4 regions of the Photorhabdus aballayi genome follow, and region 2 is predicted to be linked to each of the others. Evidence: predicted binding sites of a transcription regulator. Region 2 holds the regulator's gene; each other region holds the start of a gene.
What was found. Region 2 encodes CRP, which controls carbon source genes, mostly activating them, when cyclic AMP is high. Its sites were predicted from a motif close to ATGTGANNNNNNTCACAT; they were not measured.
Positions count from the first base shown of each region.

Region 1: udp (uridine phosphorylase) is a predicted target of CRP. The motif match lies at 3,116-3,133, and genes of this name have one in related genera.
Region 3: yrbN (protein YrbN) is a predicted target of CRP. The motif match lies at 3,985-4,002, and genes of this name have one in related genera.
Region 4: glpT (glycerol-3-phosphate transporter) is a predicted target of CRP. The motif match lies at 2,551-2,568, and genes of this name have one in related genera.

Region 1 is NZ_JAPFCD010000051.1:18,195-23,983, forward strand. Features, by position in the region: gene rmuC (DNA recombination protein RmuC) at 1-586, opposite strand, end outside; gene OO184_RS19690 (DedA family protein) at 752-1,288, opposite strand; gene OO184_RS19695 (tyrosine-protein phosphatase) at 1,357-2,139, opposite strand; gene udp (uridine phosphorylase) at 2,234-2,989, opposite strand; gene pcp (pyroglutamyl-peptidase I) at 3,817-4,473, shown strand; gene OO184_RS19710 (intradiol ring-cleavage dioxygenase) at 4,718-5,551, opposite strand.
Region 2 is NZ_JAPFCD010000050.1:12,528-18,316, reverse strand. Features, by position in the region: gene yihA (ribosome biogenesis GTP-binding protein YihA/YsxC) at 1-318, opposite strand, end outside; gene ppiA (peptidylprolyl isomerase A) at 626-1,195, shown strand; gene OO184_RS19510 (YcgJ family protein) at 1,295-1,645, opposite strand; gene OO184_RS19505 (aminodeoxychorismate synthase component II) at 1,889-2,464, shown strand; gene argD (bifunctional acetylornithine/succinyldiaminopimelate transaminase) at 2,588-3,799, shown strand; gene crp (cAMP-activated global transcriptional regulator CRP) at 3,849-4,481, opposite strand; gene OO184_RS19490 (OsmC family protein) at 4,802-5,209, shown strand; gene OO184_RS19485 (phosphoribulokinase) at 5,335-5,789, opposite strand, start outside.
Region 3 is NZ_JAPFCD010000005.1:67,320-73,108, reverse strand. Features, by position in the region: gene truB (tRNA pseudouridine(55) synthase TruB) at 1-127, shown strand, start outside; gene rpsO (30S ribosomal protein S15) at 252-521, shown strand; gene pnp (polyribonucleotide nucleotidyltransferase) at 768-2,897, shown strand; gene nlpI (lipoprotein NlpI) at 3,022-3,906, shown strand; gene yrbN (protein YrbN) at 4,008-4,088, shown strand; gene OO184_RS04390 (DEAD/DEAH family ATP-dependent RNA helicase) at 4,078-5,789, shown strand, end outside.
Region 4 is NZ_JAPFCD010000072.1:1,956-7,744, reverse strand. Features, by position in the region: gene OO184_RS22475 (tetratricopeptide repeat protein) at 1-428, opposite strand, end outside; gene OO184_RS22470 (SPM autocatalytic domain-containing protein) at 425-1,555, opposite strand; gene OO184_RS22465 (DUF29 domain-containing protein) at 1,864-2,295, opposite strand; gene glpT (glycerol-3-phosphate transporter) at 2,799-4,151, shown strand; gene glpQ (glycerophosphodiester phosphodiesterase) at 4,331-5,407, shown strand; gene epmA (elongation factor P--(R)-beta-lysine ligase) at 5,458-5,789, opposite strand, start outside.

The DNA of each region.
Region 1 (5,789 bases), on a different contig from region 2:
CTTCCAGAATACGGGATAACACGACTTCTCCCCAATCTCCCTGAATTTTATTATTACCTTTGAGGGCATTTGTCAGATTGATGGCTTCCTGCGCCATCTGGACATTCAATTGCTGTAAGCTACGGATTTCATGTGCAAGAGTGTGACGTTCACGGGCTTCCTGACCAAAACTCTCCTGAACTTGCCGGTGTAGGCCATTAAGCTGTTCACGAAATGGCGCTAAAAGAGTATTGAGGCTCTGCCGATTTTGTTCATCAGTACGGCGCCCCGTTTGTTCAAAAATACGATTAGCCAAATTCTCAAATTGAGTATTCAAACGTAGTTCACTGTTGATCAGCAACCGCTGTTTCTCTTCAGCCGCGAGACGACTCTCTTCCAGACGTGTCGTCACTTCCCGCAGTTCAGATTCTTGCACGCTATTAACTTCTCTCTGAGTCCGCAATTCCTGGTTCAATTGTTCACACTCAGCCCGCCAATAAGCGGATTGTTCCAGTTTCTCATTGGCAACGGCAAGCTGGCTGTCCAATTGCCGTAATTCCATCTCTTGCTGTTGAATACGTTGATGAACGGAGAACCAAACGAGAATACCACCGCCCAACAGGCCGCCAAGTGTACCTATCAACGTATATAACAACTGGATACCCACCGGTACTTCCTCTATCCCATGCTTTGACCAGATAAACTAAATTGTCACTGTATAGATGTCCAGAATGATTTATACAGATGGTTCAGTCTGCGAAGCCGCTCCCAATTAACTCACCCATTGCACTAACCATTGCAAACCAAACGCGCCTGGGGCTAATACGCCAAAAGACCAGATAAGTGCCGAACAGATGTTAGCTATCTGGAAATAACGCAATGGCATGGCACAAATACCCGCGACTAATGGCACAATTGCCCGGAATGGCCCAAAGAATCGACCAAAGAAAATGCTCCAAATACCCCAACGTTCAAAGAAATGGTGCACTCGTGTCAGTAGTTGTGGTTTACGAGAAATCGGCCAAATTTTACCAACATCACCCTTAAAATAGGCGCCAACAATATAAGATACCCAATCGCCCAAAAAAGCTCCTACTGCGGCTGCCAACCAAATTGGCCAGAAATTAAGACCACTTTCACCTATTAATGCCCCTAATCCAAGCAATATGATTGTTGCAGGTAATAGCAAGGAGAAAAAAGCCAGAGATTCACCAAAAGCGAGTAAGAAAACAATCGGCATGATCCAGGTATCATGAGCTTTAACAAAAGCGATTACCAGATCAACTATTTCATGAAGACTCAAATTCATATTCCTGTATTGATTAATACCACATTCAATTTAGCCATTTCTGTATTAACCAGAATTAAACCAACTTTTTATTCAAGGAAATAACCTTGTAATTTCTTACGAGCAGCACAATCAAGGCCAAGATCTTTTTCCAGCCATATATCTACACTGCCATAATGTTGGTTAATACTGTTTAATGCCGTCATTAAAAACTCTTCTCTCACAGAATAAACATAAGCGAATTTATCAACCACATCATCACTCATGGTTTTCGCATGCTCATTTAATAAATATTCACGGTAAGGAGCCAGAGTAGAGTGAGTCACTAAATAATCTTCCATTACCGTATTCAAATCAGCCCCCAGAGCAAATAATACCAAAGCAGAACCTACACCGGTTCTGTCTTTACCTACCGCGCAATGCTGGACTATCCCACCTTTTTCCGGTTGTTGCAGTAATTTAACTAATGTCTTATAGGCTGAATTTTTCAGAGGCAGTAATTCATAAAGACGAAACATAAATGTCTGCGGATCAAATTGTTCCAACACCTCTGATGTCAATTTTTCCAGATTCGCATTCACTTCATCAGATAATGGATTGGCCGGAGCATGATGATAATTAGCGCCATTCCATACCAAATCGGGCTTATCTGCTATCTCACTAGTATCACGATAATCTATGATTTGAAAGAGATTTTTATTTACCAGGAGAGATTGGTCTTTTTCTGTTAAGCGATCCAGAGAGCCAGAACGGAAAAGCAAACCTGATTTGATTTTTCCACCACTCGCTACTTTTTTACCGCCTAAATCACGAAAATTAATCCCGCCATTGAGGGGAAGCACTGATGGATGCAATAAAGATGTTGTGATCATGATGATGTTTAATCAGTTGTTAGGTATTAAAACATTAACAGATTTCTCTTTAAAATAAGAGTGAGCCGGAATATTCCGGCCCCAGAAGTATGATTTACAACAAACGGCGAGCCGCTTCTACTACAATACCCAACGCGTTACTTTCTGTTTTTTCAAGTAATTCAACATTAGGAATCTCCTGCTGAGTACGGTTAACAATAACGCCAGCGACCATACCCGCACGCAGCCCTTGGCTTGCACACATTGTTAATAACGTTGCCGATTCCATTTCATAATTCATGACCCCCATCGCCTGCCATTCAGCCATTGAACCTTTGAAACGGCTCACAACCCGGCCAGAATAGGTATCGTAACGCTCCTGACCGGGATAAAAAGTATCGGAAGAGGCCGTTACCCCCACATGTACCGTTGCCCCCAAATCTTTTGCTGCTTCGTACAAAGCAGTCGTACATTCAAAATCGGCAACCGCCGGGAATTCCATCGGAGCAAAATGCAAGCTGGCGCCATCCAAACGAACAGCAGCAGTAGTGACCAACACGTCACCAACATTGATATTTTCCTGAATTGCGCCTGTTGTGCCGATACGTAAAAAAGTACGCACACCCAATTGCGCTAATTCTTCAACAGCGATAGAGGTTGATGGACCACCGATACCCGTAGAGCACACAATGACAGCTTTACCATCAATTTCTGCCCGCCATGACGTAAATTCACGTAAGGAAGCAAGATGAACTGGGTTATCCATCAATCTTGCGATTTTTTCCACACGTTTCGGATCACCCGGAACAATAGCTAAAGTTGCGCCTTGCAGGTCGCTTTTGATCAGACCTAAGTGAAATACATCAGACATATCAGACTCCTCAGCAAGAAGAATTTATAATGAAATTAGTTGAAATTTACTGTATTGAGCATTTAGACATCTTTTAGTGATAAATGTCACTTCAAAGTAATATAAAAAAGAAAAACATACATTATTTTGTGATATAAATCACAAAAACCATAAAACGAGCAAAAAACAGGGCGTTTTCTTCCATCCATAAACTAACTTGAATAAGTTCATATTATGGAAAAAACCATCCATTATTTAATTATATTTATATTTCAAACATACCGAGAAAAATATATCACGGATTATCTCATCGCAATATTTTCTCCCTAAGAGTTAATAAGGGCTAATATCCACCCCATCACAAAGAAAAATTTATCGTTTCACAGCCAGGTCATAAAAAAATATTTCCAATAAACTATCAACTTAACCAAATATAAATCACCGTCGTTATTAAAACATTCTCCTAACATTTATAAACCAACAACGCAATAAATTGAACTATTCCTAAAATAACTTTTTCTTATGATGAACATATTAAAAAATTAACTGTATTTTACTTTTATAACTAATAAATAATTTTTCTTGCTTATTTACCAACATATTACAATTATATTTTCAACAAAAATAAAACAATTACCAAATATAAATATCACAGTTATCTTTTTATAGGATGCATATTGTTTAGATATATACCCTATAGATTTCAAGGTGCATCGCGACGGCAAGGGAGCGAATCCCCGGGAGCATAGATAACTATGTGACTGGGGTGAGTGAATGCAGCCAACAAAGAGGCAACTTGAAAGATAACGGGAATATTAGACTCTTTCCTCCATATAAGGGCACTATCTATGACGACCCAAAAAACAGTTTTAATTACCGGTTTCGAACCTTTCGACAAAGAAAAAATTAATCCATCGTGGGAAGCCGCTAAGCAATTACAAGGACGAGAATTATGTGGAGCCCGTGTTGAAGCGCGTCAGCTCCCATGTGTGTTCGACGTCTCTCTGGCTTGCCTGTATGCTGCTATTGATGATGTACAGCCTGATCTGGTCATTGCCGTAGGACAGGCAGGCGGCAGACCAAATATTACCGTGGAACGCGTGGCAATTAATATTAATGATGCTAGCATTCCTGATAATCAAGGCAATCAGCCTATCAATACCCCCATAGTCGCAACAGGCCCTGCCGCCTACTTCGCTACGTTACCGATCAATGCGATAGTCAAAGGTTTGCATGATGCTGGAGTCCCTGCCTCCATTTCACAAACCGCAGGCACCTTCGTCTGTAACCACGTCATGTATGGCTTGTTGCATCATTTAGCATGCACCCATCCTGAGATACGCGGTGGATTCATCCATATTCCTTATCTGCCGGAACAAGCAGTTCGGTATTCAGGTACTCCGAGTATGGCCCTGGAAACAGTTATAACCGCGCTGGAAATTGCTATCGATGAAGCATTAAAAAACAGTGAAGATATCGCCATTAATGGAGGCACAACGCATTAATTTGACATTCTGCTTGCGAGACTGAAAGCTTTTCTCTGAGAAAATGACAGGCACAGAAAATATGATCTACTGATAATATCCATCAACCAGTAAAGATAATCCTCTCTGTGCCTGAACAATATCCATATGTAAATATCAAGTATCTGATACTTTATTAAATTATTTATCAGTATACTATTTACATGGGTTACTTTATAATTTAGACTGTTATTATATTAAAATTTAGCTTATTCCACAAAATCGATCATACCGTATGAGAATATAAATCATCTTTAGTTATGAAATTAGATATATTTTCCAAATCTATCGATAAAATTATCTCACCCAGTATCCCACGATTAATATCAGACTCATCTATTTTTGTTATTTTTATTTCTGAAAGATGACCATTCATCTCTTTAAAATATTTATCCTCATGATTTTGAGTTCTGATTACCCTCCGTTTTGAATATAGATCATATTTATAAACCTCTGTGTTAATTTCTTCTGGAAAATACATTTGACCAACAAAAGCAAAGTGCTCTTTATCAGTTATATCTGTGCTCACCTTTCTGATGGCAATATGAATATGAGTCGCTCTACCCGCATAAAACCCAGGATAAATAGTCGTAAAATTAACTATCCCATTCTTATCAGATGGTTGAGCTCCTCTTAGAAAATTTTTATCATCGGTTCTATTGCTAGAACCTATTCCATCAACATTAGGTTCTATATCAGGACTGATATAACTCCAACCAGAATATTTTCCCCGACTATTACAATGCCAGATATCAACAAATAAACTCTCAACCGGTTTACATGTTTTTTTATCCATAACAGTAATTTTCAATAAAAAAGGTATTCCTAATTCTGAATCGGTAATATCCCTTCTTACAATTTTGTCATTGCGGAAATACGGCCCTGATATCTGCTCTGGCGCAAGCGTACATACGCCTATTCCAATTTGTGGGGATAACTTTGCTTCCGCACGAGCCAAACTCATCGGGGCAAGTGCAGCAGTCGCCGTAATAGCAGCGCTACTTTTTAAAAAATTTCTTCGAGAGCTACTTTTCTTACCTTGCAACTTATTAACATCCATATAATCCTCTCTTTAATTATTAAGTTTCTATTACAATGCTTCCATCTTGTTACTACCAGGGTTATTTTGTTAATAAAATGTATTTTTTCAAATACCAATATGGCATATATAAGTTACTAAAAGTTTGGTAATAGAAAAGATCCGCGCGAAGCCGCATCACTATGCGTTACTGCAAAAGAAAGATTATTTTTTGGAAAATGCCCATCACCAATTAATAGTGACAGGCAAATTATGGGAT
Region 2 (5,789 bases):
TTGCAGATATTCACCCAATGCTTTTTGCCATTTGCGTTTCATCTCTTCCGGTACTTCGGCATAGCCATAGCCTGGTAAATCAACCAGGCGAATACCTTCTTCTACCTCGAATAAATTGATGAGTTGAGTTCGACCGGGCGTTTTACTGGTACGGGCGAGGCTTTTCTGTTTCGTCAGAGCATTCAGAGCGCTAGATTTACCTGCATTTGAGCGACCGGCAAACGCGACTTCAATGCCCATATCTTGAGGCAGATGGTGAATATCAGGTGCGCTCGTGATAAAACGGGTCATATGATAGTTGTGGTTTTTGATGGTCAAAATGATTATCTCCCTGAGAAATGCACTGAATATATGGCAAAGGGGATTATACCGATAGCCACTGTTGGTTGACAGGATTAAAAATAATGACATATTTCTGATGGGTTGAACCGAGCTTGCTATTTTGTTATCGATGACGATCCGGTTTGTGAAATAAAATCTAACTTATTATTGAAAGGATGAATTTTTCTTCAAAGCCCCCGTCGATTGATAGCGTAAATGTAGGTAAATATTGAGCACGATGTTGAAGAGATTATTAGAATTGATTTAGTTTGTGTTGTTGACCTTAATAATATAGGAACCCAGAATGTTTAAACGTATTTTAGTAGCACTTGTAACTGCATATTCTCTGAGCGCAATGGCGCCTCTGGCTTTGGCTGCGGGAGATACCCATGTGAAGCTGACAACAACGGAGGGTAATATTGAACTGGAATTAAATAACCAGAAAGCGCCAATTACAACGAAAAACTTTATTGAATACGTCAATGAGGGTTATTACAACAATACAATCTTCCATCGGGTGATCCCTGGATTTATGGTGCAGGGTGGCGGTTTTACCAAAGATTTGCAGCAGAAAGCGACTAAAGCCGCTATTAAAAATGAGGCAGATAATGGGCTGCGTAATTTACGTGGAACTATCTCTATGGCACGTACTGCCGATAAAGACAGCGCTACCAGTCAATTTTTTATTAATGTAGCAGACAATGCTTTCCTTGATCATGGTCAGCGTGACTTTGGTTATGCAGTATTTGGTAAGGTCGTAAAAGGCATGGATGTTGTGGACAAAATTTCTCAAGTCAAAACGGAAAATGTTGGTCCATATCAGAATGTACCGGTTAAATCTGTTGTTATTCTGTCTGCGGAGATTATTCCCTGATTTTTTCCTATTACTTTGGCTGTGGCAGTTTCTGGTCTTCCGGTTAACTCTCATCAGATTAATAAACTGGCCTGCATTAAATGAAGGCCAGTTTTGCCGTTATTCATACATCTTTTGAGTAAATTCTTTATTTACTTCGGTTCTTGGATAATATCTGTCTTTGTAACATTTTTTCTCTTTACTCTCACAGTGTACCCCATTACTTAAAGTGTAAGATGAAAAGTCAATATTTTTTCCATCACCAAACTCTTTTTTCAGGTGTCTTACCGCTTTTTTCCCTAAATACCTTTCGGTTAATTTTAGCGATAGCCCTTGTTGATCAGAGCAATATTTTCCTTTTTTATCACAAACCACCCCTTTTTCCGGGAAGAAAATGTTGGCAGTTTTAGTAACAGCCAGCGTGGGGAAGGATAGTAAAAAAAGAGATGCTATAATCAGTTTTGTCTTCATAACAATTACCTTTACTTATTGAATATCGGAATAGAGCATATGTTTTGTCGGGTATGAGAGTAAGTTGATTGAGGAAAAAGCAGCCATTGATTTTGTTGTACTATGCTACAAATATTGATGTGCTATGATAGCCGCCCCGTTGTCGCGAGGCCGTTTTACCTGGAGCCAGTTGTGCAGGATAAACAAATTGCAGGAGTGGCAGGGCAACAAATACAGCGATAAAAATGAGTAGGATAGACTCCTATGTTACTAATAATAGATAACTATGATTCTTTTACATATAACTTATATCAATATTTTTGTGAATTGGGTACAGATGTTTTAGTTAAGCGCAATGATGAATTGCAACTTGAAGATATTGAGAGATTGATGCCTACTCATTTGGTGATTTCCCCAGGCCCTTGTACCCCAAATGAAGCAGGAATTTCTCTGGCTGCGATTTCTCATTTTTCGGATAAATTGCCGATTCTTGGTGTTTGCCTTGGACATCAGGCAATTGGGCAGGCGTTTGGCGCTAGCGTGGTAAAAGCCAGGGAAGTGATGCATGGAAAAACTTCTGCTATTCACCACAATCAGCAAGGTGTGTTCAAAGGGCTTAACCGGCCATTAACTGCGACTCGTTACCATTCGTTGGTGATTGCCGCAGAGACATTACCTGCCTCATTTGAAGTCACCGCATGGAGCCAGCATAATGGCAACGTCGATGAAATTATGGGCATTCGTCATCGCACTTTACCGCTGGAAGGGGTGCAGTTCCATCCTGAAAGTATTCTCAGTGAACAAGGTCACCAGTTACTGAGCAACTTTCTGAGATATTAACCAGACACCGATAATTTCTTCATTTATCCATCTTTTTCATTTGCCCATCTTTGATTTTTTATGCATATTCAGTGAGTATAATTTCACTTCTGAATGGCGTATATATAAAAAACGGGTGGGAAAATGAAGGGACATACCGTAGTAGATAGAAGCACATACGATCAAGTTATGTTGCCAATTTATTCACCAGCGCAGTTTATACCGGTGAGAGGGCAAGGTAGTCGCGTATGGGATCAGCAATGGAAAGAGTATATTGACTTGGCAGGGGGAATTGCTGTTATAGCTTTGGGCCATTGTCACCCTGCGTTAGTGGATGTTTTGCAGCAGCAAGGGGAGAAACTTTGGCATATCAGTAATATTTTCACCAATGAACCTGCTTTGATTCTGGCGCAGAAACTGATTGATGCGACTTTTGCTGAGCGGGTATTTTTTGCCAATTCAGGAGCGGAAGCGAATGAAGCGGCATTTAAGCTGGCTCGTCACTATGCCATTACGCGTCACAGTCCCTATAAAACCAAAATTATCGCATTTCATCAGGGTTTTCATGGTCGCACCTTATTTACTGTCTCCGTGGGTGGTCAGCCAAAATATGCTGATGGTTTTGGGCCAAAACCCGCGGATATTATTCATGTGCCTTTTAATGATTTAGATGCAGTGAAGGCCGTCATAGATGACCATACTTGTGCTGTTGTATTGGAGCCGGTTCAAGGAGAAGGGGGAGTCACACCGGCAGCACCGGCATTTATTCATGGGTTGCGTGAGCTTTGCGATAAGCATCAGGTGTTGTTGGTGTTTGATGAAGTGCAAAGTGGGATGGGGCGTACCGGTAAGCTATTTTCTTATATGCATTATGATGTTACGCCGGACATCATTACCACAGCAAAAGCATTGGGAAATGGCTTCCCTATCAGCGCTATGCTGACGACAGAGAATATTGCGTCTGCGATGATGCCGGGAACTCACGGTACAACTTATGGCGGTAATCCGTTGGCTTGTGCAGTTGCAAATGTTGCTTTTGATATTATTAATACGCCAGAGGTTCTGGAAGGCGTTGAAAAACGCCATAGTTTAATAGTGAATTTTCTGAATGATATCAATCAGAAATATTCGATATTTGGTGAAATTCGTGGAAAGGGTCTGCTGATTGGTGCGGAACTCAAAGCGCCGTATCAGGGAAAAGCTAAAGATATTCTGCAACTGGCGGCTGCAAATGGCTTAATGTTGTTGAGTGCGGGTGGTGATGTACTGCGTTTCACGCCTTCGTTGATTATCAGTGAAGAAGAGCTTGCTCAGGGCATGGAACGGTTGGAGCAGACAATTAGTCAGTTGGTGTAATTAAGCACAAGAGAAATCAGCGCAGGATTATGCGCTGATTAATCAAGCGTTAACGTGTACCGTAAACAACGATAGTTTTACCGTGTGCGGAGATCAAGTTTTGATCTTCTAGCATTTTCAGAATACGACCAACTGTTTCGCGGGAACAGCCAACAATCTGACCAATTTCCTGACGCGTGATTTTGATTTGCATTCCGTCCGGGTGGGTCATTGCATCTGGTTGTTTCGCCAGATTCAATAAAGTTTGGGCAATCCGGCCAGTAACATCCAGGAAAGCCAGATTACCGACTTTCTCAGAAGTTGTTTGCAAACGGTTTGCCATTTGGGCAGATAAACGCATTAAAATATCCGGGTTTACCTGAATCAGTTGGCGGAATTTTTTATAGGAGATTTCAGCCACTTCACAGGCGCTTTTGGCCCGTACCCAGGCTGTACGCTCTTGCCCCTCTTCAAATAATCCAAGTTCACCAATGAAATCCCCCTGATTTAAATAGGAGAGGATCATCTCTTTGCCTTCTTCATCTTTAATCAAAACCGCAACAGAGCCTTTTACGATGTAGTAAAGCGTCTCTGCTTTTTCGCCTTGATGAATAAGCGTACTTTTAGATGGATATTTATGAATATGGCAGTGTGACAAAAACCATTCAAGAGTCGGGTCTGTTTGTGGCTTGCCGAGAACCATTCGCTTCATCCTCTGTTGTTATCGCTGCCTAAATAACACGAGAATCTAAAAGTTTCTCGTCAGGCTGGCTTATAAAGACACTAGCTTAACATATTAGTTTGTTGAAAAACCGACAGATAAGGGTTTTATATAGGTTATCTGAAATTTGAACCTTACGTATTGAGCTTAACCTATATATACCCGGCCCGCTTCTGTTTTTAACACAGGAAAAGGCTTCTGTCTTGTCTTGTATTGTTTCAGCATAATAAACTGCTCATTAGATTGCCAGTTTAATACTGAAAGAGTAGGCTTGGATGCAAAGAACGACTTAAGAGGTATTTATGCAAGCGCGGGTAAAATGGGTTGAAGGATTGTCTCTTTTGGGGGAGTCATCTTCTGGTCATCAGATCATGATGGATGGTAATGCTGGCGATAGAGCGCCGAGCCCAATGGAAATGGTATTAATGGCAGCCGGTGGTTGCAGTACGATTGATGTAGTTTCTATTTTACAGAAAGGCAGGTACGACATAAGAGATTGTGAAGTAAAATTAACTTCCCAACGTCGTGAAGAGGCGCCACGCTTGTTTACTCATATTAATCTGCATTTTATTGTTACGGGTAAGGATTTAACAGATAAAGCGGTTGAACGTGCTGTCATGTTGTCTGCGGAAAAATATTGCTCTGTTTCATTGATGTTGGGGAAATCAGTTGAAATTACCCACAGTTTTGAAGTTAAAGATATAGATTGATAAATTATTTCTTGATCAAAAAATAACAACAGGTAACTAATATCTCAGTTACCTGTTTTTTTAACTGAATAATATAAGATGCAAATTTTAAGTGCCGGATTTTCTAAATTTATCTCAGGCGCTGATTAACAAATCTTTTCCCCTTCCAGCAGTCGCTGTACCAATGGCGTCATAATTAATTCCATTGCTAATCCCATTTTTCCGCCGGGAACTACGATGGTATTAATGCTTGAAACGAATGAGCCTTGTAACATTGCTAGCAAGTATGGGAAATCAATTTGAGTCAGATCACGGAAGCGGATGACAATGAAACTTTCATCCAATGATGGAATGGCTTTAGCTGAAAATGGATTGGATGTATCAACGGTAGGGACACGTTGGAAGTTGATATGTGTTCGTGAGAATTGTGGCGTAATGTAGTTGATATAATCATCCATAGAACGCACGACGGAATCCATCACGGCTTCCTGTGAATGCCCCCGTTCTCCGGTATCGCGGATGAGTTTCTGTATCCATTCAAGATTGACAATCGGCACGACGCCCACTAGCAGATCAACATGACTGGCGACATTATGCTGTG
Region 3 (5,789 bases), on a different contig from region 2:
CCCGGCTCTGGTTGAAAGTATGGTACGTGTAACTGAAGGTGATGAACGGAAATTCATTGGCATTGCTGTTATCAATGACGATGGGCTTGTTGCTCCCCGCCGTTTAGTTGTTGAAAGCCGGGATTAGGGTATTTGGGGCTATCTTGCGCTTAACTTATTTGCAGCGTAGAATGGCGCAGTTATATGTTGGGTAGCTGAATTAGAGATCGGCCATCCGTAATTTTAGTTTATATATTTTTGGAGTTGTAATTATGTCTCTAAGTACTGAAGCAAAAGCGCAAATTATTGCTGAATTTGGTCGTGATGCGAATGACAGTGGTTCCAGTGAAGTACAGATTGCTTTGTTAACTGCACAGATTAACCACCTGCAAGGCCACTTTTCAGAGCATAAAAAAGATCACCACAGCCGTCGTGGTCTGCTGCGCATGGTTTCTCAGCGTCGTAAACTTCTGGACTATCTGAAGCGTAAAAATGTAACAAGTTACACTGCGCTGATTGGGCGTCTTGGCCTGCGTCGCTAATCAAGCAAGTTTCAGTGGAAAGGGGCCATATATGGCCCCTTTTCTTCTGAGAAGCCATCATAGGCAACAGCACAAAAAATGCTGGTGGTGGTTTTTATTAAGGCTCTTCAGTTACAGAGGTTCGCGCGGCTAATGAGAGTGCTTAAGGGAGTAAGACCTGTCGTTAGTCGCGAGGATGTGGCATGAAGAGATCATTCATTGTTGTTTGCTGAATATAAAAGGCAATGTTAACGAAAGGATATTATTTTGCTTAATCCGATTGTTCGTAAATTTCAATATGGTCAACATACCGTTACTATCGAAACGGGTATGATGGCTCGCCAGGCTACAGCGGCTGTCATGGTCAATATGGATGACACCGCTGTATTTGTTACCGTTGTTGGTCAGAAAAAAGCAAAAGAAGGTCAGGATTTCTTTCCACTGACTGTTAACTATCAGGAACGTACTTATGCTGCTGGTCGTGTTCCAGGCAGCTTCTTTCGTCGCGAAGGTCGCCCTGGTGAAGGTGAAACATTAGTTGCTCGTTTGATTGATCGTCCTCTGCGTCCTCTGTTCCCAGAGGGTTTCCTGAACGAGGTGCAGATTGTCGCAACGGTTGTTTCTGTTAACCCGCAAGTTAACCCAGATGTTGTTGCAATGATCGGTGCTTCTGCTGCGCTGGCGCTATCTGGTATTCCGTTCAATGGCCCAATTGGCGCTGCACGCGTTGGTTATATTAATGATCAGTATGTGCTTAACCCAACCAGTGATGAGCTGAAAAATAGCCGTTTGGATCTGGTGGTTTCAGGTACTGCTGGTGCTGTTTTGATGGTTGAATCTGAAGCAGACATTCTAACTGAAGAGCAAATGTTAGGTGCGGTAGTATTCGGCCATGATCAACAACAGGTAGTTATTGATAACATTAATGCGTTGGCTGCGGAAGCAGGTAAAGAAAAATGGAATTGGGCGCCGGAACCTGTTAATCAAGTGTTGCATGACCGAGTAGCTGAATTGGCGGAAAGCCGTTTGGGTGATGCTTACCGTATCACTGAAAAACAGGAGCGTTATGCTCAGGTTGATGCTATCAAAGAGGAAGTGACGGCAGCGCTGTTGGAACAGGATGAAGCTTTAGAGGAAGCCGAAATCCATGAGATTCTGGGTAGCTTAGAGAAAAAAGTTGTTCGTAGTCGTGTCTTGCGTGGCGAACCACGTATTGATGGCCGCGAAAAAGATATGGTTCGTGCATTGGACGTACGTACTGGAGTTCTGCCTCGCACTCATGGTTCTGCGCTGTTTACTCGTGGTGAAACTCAGGCTTTGGTTACTGCGACTTTGGGTACAGAACGTGATGCACAGATCATTGACGAGTTGATGGGAGAGCGCACAGATCGTTTCCTATTGCACTACAACTTCCCGCCATATTCTGTTGGTGAAACAGGTATGATTGGTTCGCCAAAGCGTCGTGAAATTGGTCATGGTCGTTTGGCTAAACGCGGTGTGGCGGCGGTTATGCCGAAAGCTAACGAATTCCCATATACCGTTCGTGTAGTTTCTGAAATTACGGAATCAAACGGCTCATCTTCAATGGCATCTGTTTGTGGCGCATCTCTTGCGTTGATGGACGCAGGTGTGCCGATTAAAGCTGCTGTTGCTGGTATTGCAATGGGGTTAGTGAAAGAAGACGATAATTTTGTTGTTCTGTCTGATATCTTGGGTGATGAAGATCACTTGGGAGATATGGACTTTAAAGTCGCGGGTAGCTGTGAAGGCATCAGCGCACTGCAAATGGACATCAAAATTGAAGGCATTACCCGTGAAATCATGCAAATTGCTCTGAATCAGGCAAAAGGTGCGCGTTTGCACATCCTGAGTGTAATGGAGCAGGCAATTCACAGCCCACGTAATGAAATTTCTGAATTTGCACCACGTATTCACACTATTAAGATCAACCCTGATAAGATCAAAGATGTTATCGGTAAAGGTGGTTCAGTTATCCGTGCGCTGACAGAAGAAACCGGTACTACCATTGAGATCGAAGATGATGGCACAGTGAAAATTGCTGCAACTGATGGTGAAAAAGCAAAACATGCCATCAGTCGTATTGAAGAAATCACTGCTGAAATCGAAGTTGCTCGTATTTACACTGGTAAAGTAACCCGCATCGTTGATTTTGGCGCATTTGTTGCTATTGGTGGCGGTAAAGAAGGTCTGGTACATATTTCTCAGATTGCTGATAAGCGTGTTGAGAAAGTGGCAGATTATTTGCAGGTTGGTCAGGAAGTCTCAGTTAAAGTTCTGGAAATTGATCGCCAGGGTCGTGTTCGCCTGAGCATTAAAGAAGCGACAGCCGGCGTAATTGTCGAGGATACACCCGTGGCGCCACAATCAGCAGAATAAATTTGATGTCATAAACGGTGTCTTTAGAAAGGCGCCGTTTATAGACTCAGGGCAGGAGGCCCAATAAATGCAATATGGGTGATAGGGCATTCTTAATTTAATGTCTGACTTTCGGGAGTAGGAAATGAATCTTTTTCTGCGCTGGTGTTATGCTGTAGCAATACTTCTTTTGGCAGGATGCAGCAGCAAGGATTGGCGTAAAAACGAAGTTTTTGCTATTCCGTTACAACCTTCATTGCAACAAGAAGTCATTCTGGCTCGCATGGAACAGATTCTTGCGAGTCGGTCATTGACAGAAGATGAGTACGCACAGCTTTTATATGAGAGAGGTGTGCTGTATGATAGTCTCGGCCTGAGAGCTTTGGCACGAAATGATTTTTCTGTTGCCTTATCTATTCGGCCTAATATTCCAGAGATTTTTAATTATCTGGGAATTTACTTCACACAGGCTGGCAATTTTGATGCTGCCTATGAAGCGTTTGATTCTGTATTAGAGCTTGATCCAACTTACAATTACGCGCGTCTTAACCGTGGCATCGCGTTGTATTACGGTGGTAGGTATAAGTTAGCGCAGGATGATCTGCAGGCGTTTTATCAAGACGATCCAAATGATCCTTTCCGTTCGCTGTGGTTGTACCTGGTGGAAAAAGAATTTTATCCTAAAGGGGCAATGTTGAATTTATCGCAACACTACGAAAAAGCGAACCGGGGGCAATGGGGCTGGAATATAGTTGAATTCTATTTAGGCAAAATTAGTGAATATACATTGATGAATCGCTTGAAAGAGAATGCAACGGATAACACTTCGCTCGCTGAGCATCTCAGTGAAACTGACTTCTATTTAGGTAAGCATTACCTAAGTCTGGGGGACAAGGATAGCGCATCTGCGTTATTCAAGCTGACGGTAGCTAACAACGCACATAACTTTGTTGAGCACCGCTATGCATTGTTGGAATTGGCGCTGTTAGGCCAGGAACAAGATGACCTATCAGAATCGGACCAGCAATAGCTGACGAACATTTCGATATCGATTAACAAAGTCCATCATCTTGATCGATGAGGGCTTATTTGTTCGTTTAATTAAATACTTTGAGCCAGTTCACATTTTAAATGAAAATGACCGAAATTTTTTTCGATGCGTTATGTAGACTGGCCGCCATAACTAATGAGGCACCATTACATGACCACTGAGACTGAAATCTCTTTTGCTGATCTGGGTTTATCAGCACCTATCCTTTCTGCACTGGAAGATCTAGGCTATGAAAAGCCATCTCCAATTCAACAACAATGTATTCCCCATTTATTAAATGGTCGTGACGTACTGGGTATGGCGCAGACGGGGAGTGGTAAAACAGCGGCATTCAGTCTGCCTTTGCTGCATAACATCAATGCTGAGTTGAAAGCTCCGCAGATCCTTGTGTTGGCGCCGACCCGTGAACTGGCGGTACAGGTAGCCGAAGCGTGCGCAGATTTTTCTAAACATATGCGTAACGTGAATGTTGTTGCGTTGTATGGTGGGCAACGTTATGACGTTCAGTTACGCGCTTTGCGTCAAGGGCCACAAATTGTTGTGGGTACGCCTGGGCGTCTTTTGGATCATCTGAAGCGTGGTACTTTGGATCTGTCTAATCTGAGCGGTTTAGTTTTGGATGAAGCAGACGAAATGTTGCGTATGGGCTTTATCGAAGATGTTGAAAACATCATGAGCCAGATCCCCGCAGAACATCAGACTGCGTTGTTCTCTGCAACTATGCCAGAAGCTATCCGTCGTATTACTCGTCGTTTTATGAACGATCCGCAGGAAGTGCGTATCCAAGCGAGTGTAACGACTCGTCCTGACATCAGCCAGAGCTATTGGTCTGTTTACGGTATGCGTAAAAATGAAGCTTTGGTGCGTTTCCTTGAAGCAGAGGATTTTGATGCCGCGATTATTTTTGTGCGCACCAAAAACGCAACGTTGGAAGTGGCAGAAGCACTGGAGCGTAATGGCTACAACAGTGCGGCGCTAAACGGTGATATGAACCAGGCACTGCGTGAGCAGACATTGGAACGTCTGAAAGATGGCCGTTTGGATATTTTGATTGCAACTGATGTTGCAGCGCGTGGACTGGATGTTGAGCGCATCAGCCTGGTTGTTAACTATGACATTCCAATGGATGCCGAATCTTATGTTCACCGTATTGGCCGTACTGGCCGTGCAGGGCGTGCTGGTCGTGCGTTGTTGTTTGTAGAAAACCGTGAACGCCGCTTGTTACGTAACGTTGAACGTACAATGAAGCTGACTATTCCAGAAGTTGAGCTGCCAAATGCTGAGTTGTTGAGTCAGCGTCGTCTGGAAAAATTTGCCGCTAATGTGCAGCAGCAATTGGAAAGTAGCGATCTGGATCAGTACCGTACTCTGTTGTCTAAATTGCAACCTGCGGAAGATCTGGATATAGAAACTCTGGCCGCAGCATTATTAAAAATGGCACAAGGTGAGCGTCCATTGATTCTGCCTCCAGATCCGGTACGTCGTCCTCGCCGTGAATTCAATGAGCGCGATGATCGTCGTCGTAACGGCCTTGATGATCGTGGCGAACGTGGTGATCGTCCTCGTCGTGAACGCCGTGATGTCGGTGAAATGGAGTTGTACCGTATTGAAGTGGGCCGTGATGATGGCGTTGAAGTTCGTCATATCGTTGGTGCGATTGCTAACGAAGGGGATATCAGCAGCCGTTATATTGGCAATATCAAATTGTTTGCAACGCATTCCACGATTGAATTGCCAAAAGGTATGCCAGGTGATTTGTTGTCCCACTTTACCCGTACCCGCATTCTGAACAAGCCAATGAATATGCAGTTACTGGGTGATGCACAGCCGTTTGAGCGCCGCGAACGTCGCGGTGGTCCACG
Region 4 (5,789 bases), on a different contig from region 2:
GTACGATAGCCTTCAAAATATCCACTTTTTCCAGCCAATTCGAAAAGCGCTCTCGCATCTGAGTATTTATTTTCATCCTCTAAAATAAACCCTAAATTAACCATAGATCTTAACTTATATTTATCATTTCTTGATATAGATAACTTATATCTTTCACTGGCTTCTTGACGATAACCTTCTATTTGTTGTATTACAGCGAGCATCCAGTTTGCATCTACATTCCCATTATTTGCTTTCTTTATTAACGCATGATATTCATTTTCATTTTTAGGCATTGGAATAGAAAATTCTGATAAGAAATCATCCGAATGATTGAAGACAATCGATGGGGTATCTTGTATGTTCATGCCTGAACTCTGAGCAATAAAAGAAAAAAACAACACTAAATAGAGAAAATATTTCTTATTTATTACAAAAAAATTATTCATAAAATAATCTCGCTAAAAGTATTATTTATCCCTATTATGTCAATATTTGAATTTAGTGACTCCATCTGTATGTTTTTATCCACAGTAAAAAACACATCCACTATCTTAGTCGTATTCCCATTATTCCAGAGCACTGAACTTTCCAACCCATGAATGTTACCATTGATATCCTTAAATCCATTTTCTTTATATGTAAGATTTATAGCTGAGATTCCTGACTTACTTAATTTATACAACTCTCCGTCATCAGTTATACCATCTTTATTAGCATCAATCCATAACTCTAATGAATTCCATAGACTATCATTTTGATCAAAAATACCATCACAATTATCATCAAGATCTACTAATGCAGCAAACCCATTTGCTGATTTGTTTCCATTTTTTAATATATAATTATTCCCGAATAACTCACTTCCGTTATTTATTTTTCCATCTCCATTTTTATCCCATACCAGAAATGCATTATTGGCTTCTATCCATCCTGAACTTTCAACAATACCATCATTATCATGATCAAAATATATAGAACCATTTTCCTCGATGGTAATAATACCATCTCCAGTTAAATCAATAATAAGTGGTGTTTCTGTATCTTTCTGACTTTCAACAATTTCTTCAAGATTATCTAATACAGCATTTGGACTCATTCCTCGTAATTCTTGAATAAAATCTATACCATTTTTATCATTATCATAATGTGAAACTCGAAGAATTGAGTTTACAAAACCTATACAGTTATTGGTAAGGAGGTTGTAATTCGGTTTAAAATCATAGAAATTTCCATTTTTTAAATCAGAGATGTAGCCTTTCATATTATGAACCACACTCTCTGAATATATTGGATATGTAACACTGGAAATTTTTGATTTATCGTATGCTATTGAGTCTCTAAAAGTTATGTTCTCAATTCCTCCTACTTGCTTATTATCACCTAAGCCCCATCCGATTGATTCACCCTGAAATTCAACCCATACATGTCCAAAAGTAGACTTGCTAACGTCTCCTGCCGCATTAGTATATTTAGTACCTGAAGGTGCTATTTTTACTGTTATTGTTTCTACATGCATTCCTTTAAAATTTTCGTTAACAATTTTATCAACTAACCCATAGTCTTTACTTGGCACAGTTATTTCCTTATTGAAAATCTCCATAATTTTCTTTGACAAATTAAAGAGAACACAATTTACTGCAAATAGAAATAATTATCAATATCACTACTGAAACTTTATAAATCCATATCAAAAAACCAAATTAATAGTTTGCTAATATTTTATCTTTATTATTACTTAATTATTATATTCTTCGATAAGAAATTATAACTGTTGGCATTTTGCGTTACTATTTTGGACCTCACCATTATCTTGAGTATAGCCACAGCGATAAGAAAACGCACTGTTCAAAATCAGTGCGTTAAGAAATAAATTTATCGAGTCTATTCAGGCCAAAAGTTTTCATCCATTATTTCCTCAAACGTCCAAGGACAAGTTTCAGGAAATATATTCCGATTAATTAGCGTTTCTTTTTCTGCTAATCGACGAGCAGCGGTGTAAGCTTTTTCCAAATGTTCATCCAACTTATTTTTCAAACTGGGAGATTCTTGCAAACAATCAATCGCCTTATCACGCTGTTCTTCAATGGTTAGTTCCCAACTCCGCCCTCTGCTATCTGCCTGATATCTCCATTTCAGTAAGTGTGCGAGTAAAATTTCCAACCGAGATCGTAATTCTCTGCGCTCACTTCGCCCCATAGCCTCAATTTCCTCAAGAAGATTTTCCGTATCCAACTGGCTAAAATCACCGGAACGAAGCAAGTCTGCCTGCTCCTGCGTCCAACCATAAAAATCGCTGTCATAACGTGTCGTCATGGTTCCTCCACTTGTATATCAGCTATGCAACTGTATAAATTATGAGTCTGGCAGATTATTGGTATACCGTCAAAACAGTATGTTTATCGTTAAAATCGATTAGCAGTCCATTCACCCTAAATTTGAGAAGAGCCTTTCGTCTGGACGGATACATATAGAATAACAAATAAAGGAAGCATGAAATCTGTGGTTTTTGTTTGATAAAGAACAAAAACGAACCAAAAACGCTCACCGATAACTAAGTAAAGCTAGTTATTGTGACAATGGTCACAATTTCATTGGTAAAGTACATTTTAAAAAGTTAACAAATCACTCAGAATTATCGCCGGGGAAAAACAACTTTAACAACTGAGGGTTGTTTCACAGATAGGTTGGGTTATTTCAACTATCATAATTTTCGTTATGGAAAATAACCACTTACAAAACCTCTCATTTTCCCATCCGGTGGCATTAGTCAACCGGCGAGCTATTTATATAATCAAAAATGCCATCGGAGGCAAAATATGTTAAGTATTTTCAAGCCGGCGCCTCATAGGTCCCGGCTGTCAACAGAACAGATAGATCCCGTCTATCGTCGCTTACGCTGGCAAATTTTTATGGGCATTTTCTTTGGTTATGCTGCTTATTATCTGGTAAGGAAAAACTTTGCACTCGCAATGCCTTATCTGGTTGAGCAAGGTTTTTCCAAAGGTGATCTCGGCTTCGCATTATCAGGGATTTCTATCGCATACGGCATCTCCAAATTCATCATGGGCTCCGTATCCGACCGTTCTAACCCACGATTCTTCTTACCTGCGGGTCTGATCCTCGCGGCTGTTGTCATGCTGTTTATGGGTTTCGTACCTTGGGCAACTTCCAGTATTGCCATTATGTTTGTACTACTGTTCCTGTGCGGCTGGTTTCAAGGCATGGGTTGGCCTCCTTGTGGTCGTACTATGGTGCACTGGTGGTCACAGAAAGAACGTGGCGGTATCGTTTCTATCTGGAACTGCTCACATAATGTTGGCGGCGGCTTACCACCATTGCTATTCCTGTTAGGTATGGCGTGGTTCAATGATTGGAAAGCCGCACTTTACATGCCAGCTTTTGCCGCAATTCTCGTTGCATTGATTGCGTTCGCGCTGATGCGTGACACACCACAATCTTGTGGCTTGCCGCCAATCGAAGAGTATAAAAACGACTATCCTTCTGATTACACAGAAAAAGATGAAAAAGAGTTAACAGCTAAACAGATTTTCATGCAGTACGTGTTACCTAACAAACTGCTGTGGATGGTGGCTATGGCTAACGTATTTGTTTATCTGCTACGTTACGGTGTTCTTGACTGGTCGCCAACCTATCTACGTGAAGCCAAGCATTTCGCGCTAGATAAATCTTCATGGGCTTATTTCTTGTACGAATATGCCGGTATCCCAGGCACGCTACTCTGTGGTTGGATGTCAGACAAAATATTTAAAGGCAACCGTGGTGCAACCGGTGTGTTCTTTATGACGCTGGTCACCATCGCCACTATCGTATTCTGGTTAAACCCACCAGGTAACCCAACCGTAGATATGGCTTGCATGTTGATTATTGGCTTCCTTATCTACGGCCCAGTGATGCTGACTGGTCTACATGCCCTTGAGCTGGCGCCAAAGAAAGCCGCAGGTACAGCCGCCGGCTTCACCGGCTTATTTGGTTACTTAGGCGGCTCTGTTGCTGCAAGTGCTATCATCGGTTACACCGTTGAGTTTTTCGGTTGGGATAGCGGGTTTATGGTAATGATTGGTGGTAGTATCTTGTCCGTTATTCTGTTGCTAATCGTCACAATTACCGAAAAGAAACATAAACAGGAAATAGCCCAACAATATGGCTAACCTCTGTCATTAAACTGTGATATATCACTGATAATATCAATTAAGCCGCAGCATTATATATGCTGCGGCTTTTTTCAGACTCTAAACTAAGAGATTATGTCAGTGAGTATTATTAACACAGACAAACACACAGTTTAATGAGATAGATTTCATCTCATCGCTAAAACGGAGAAACACACATGCAAACTCCAATCAAAACAATAATAACAGGTATTATTTTAGCCTCATCAATGTCAGGTATCACCCAGGCGGCAGATAAGATTGTTATCGCCCATCGAGGCGCAAGTGGATATCTGCCTGAACACACTCTGCCAGCCAAAGCGATGGCTTATGCCGAAGGTGCTGATTATCTGGAACAAGATCTGGTCATGACTAAAGATGATGAACTGATAGTCTTACACGACCACTATCTTGATCGCGTAACTGACGTTGCCAGTAAATTCCCTGGCCGTGCTCGCCAAGATGGACGCTACTATGCCATCGACTTTACCTTATCTGAAATCAAGTCATTAAAATTCACGGAAGGCTTCGAGATTAAAAATAATCAACAGATACAAAGCTTCGCCAATCGTTTCCCGATGTGGAAATCTGATTTCCGAATCCACACTTTTCAGGAAGAGATTGAGTTTGTTCAAGGATTAAATAAATCTACCGGCAAAAGCATCGGTATTTACCCGGAAATTAAAGCGCCGTGGTTCCACCAACAAGAGGGAAAAGATATTTCCACTAAGGTGCTAGCCGTGCTGAAAGAGTATGGTTATACCAAGAAAAGCGACAAAGTTTACCTGCAATGTTTTGATACCAACGAACTCAAACGCATCAAAAACGAGCTGGAACCCAAGCTAGGCATGGACCTGAAACTGGTTCAACTTATCGCCTACACCGACTGGAATGAAACTTATGAAAAGCAATCAGACGGCCAATGGACAAATTACAGCTATGACTGGATGTTCAAACCAGGTGCAATGAAAGAAGTGGCACAATATGCTGATGGCATCGGCCCTGATTACCATATGATCGTGGCGGAGGATTCCACACCAACCAATACTAAGTTAACTAGTCTGGTAAAAGAAGCTCACACCAATAATCTGGAAGTCCACCCATACACGATTCGAATTGATCAACTGCCTAAATATGCCGCCAGCGGCGATCATCTTTTCGATATCATGTATAACCAAGCGGGTGTAGACGGTGTATTCACCGATTTTCCTGACTTAGGCGTGAAATTCCTGCAAAAACATCATCAACATAAATAAGCTGCAAACAGGGCGCCTCAATCTGCGCCCTATTCTTATCGCTTTAATAATTACGCTTTACTTATCGAAAAGGCCATAACATCACTGAGCTTTTCAGCCCGCAAAGCTAACATCACCAAACGATCGACGCCAAGCGCCACGCCTGCACACTCAGGCATCCCTTGTTTCAAGGCACCAACCAAGTTTTCATCAATCGGCCGAACAGGTAAACCTAACTCTGCGCGTTTACGGTTATCCTGTTCAAAACGCTGACGCTGTTCATTACTATCAGTTAGCTCACGGAAGCCATTCGCCAATTCAACGCCTTTGAAATAGACTTCAAAACGCTCTGCCACCCGATGATCTTCTTTGCTGATTTCCGCCAGAGAAGCCTGAGAAGCTG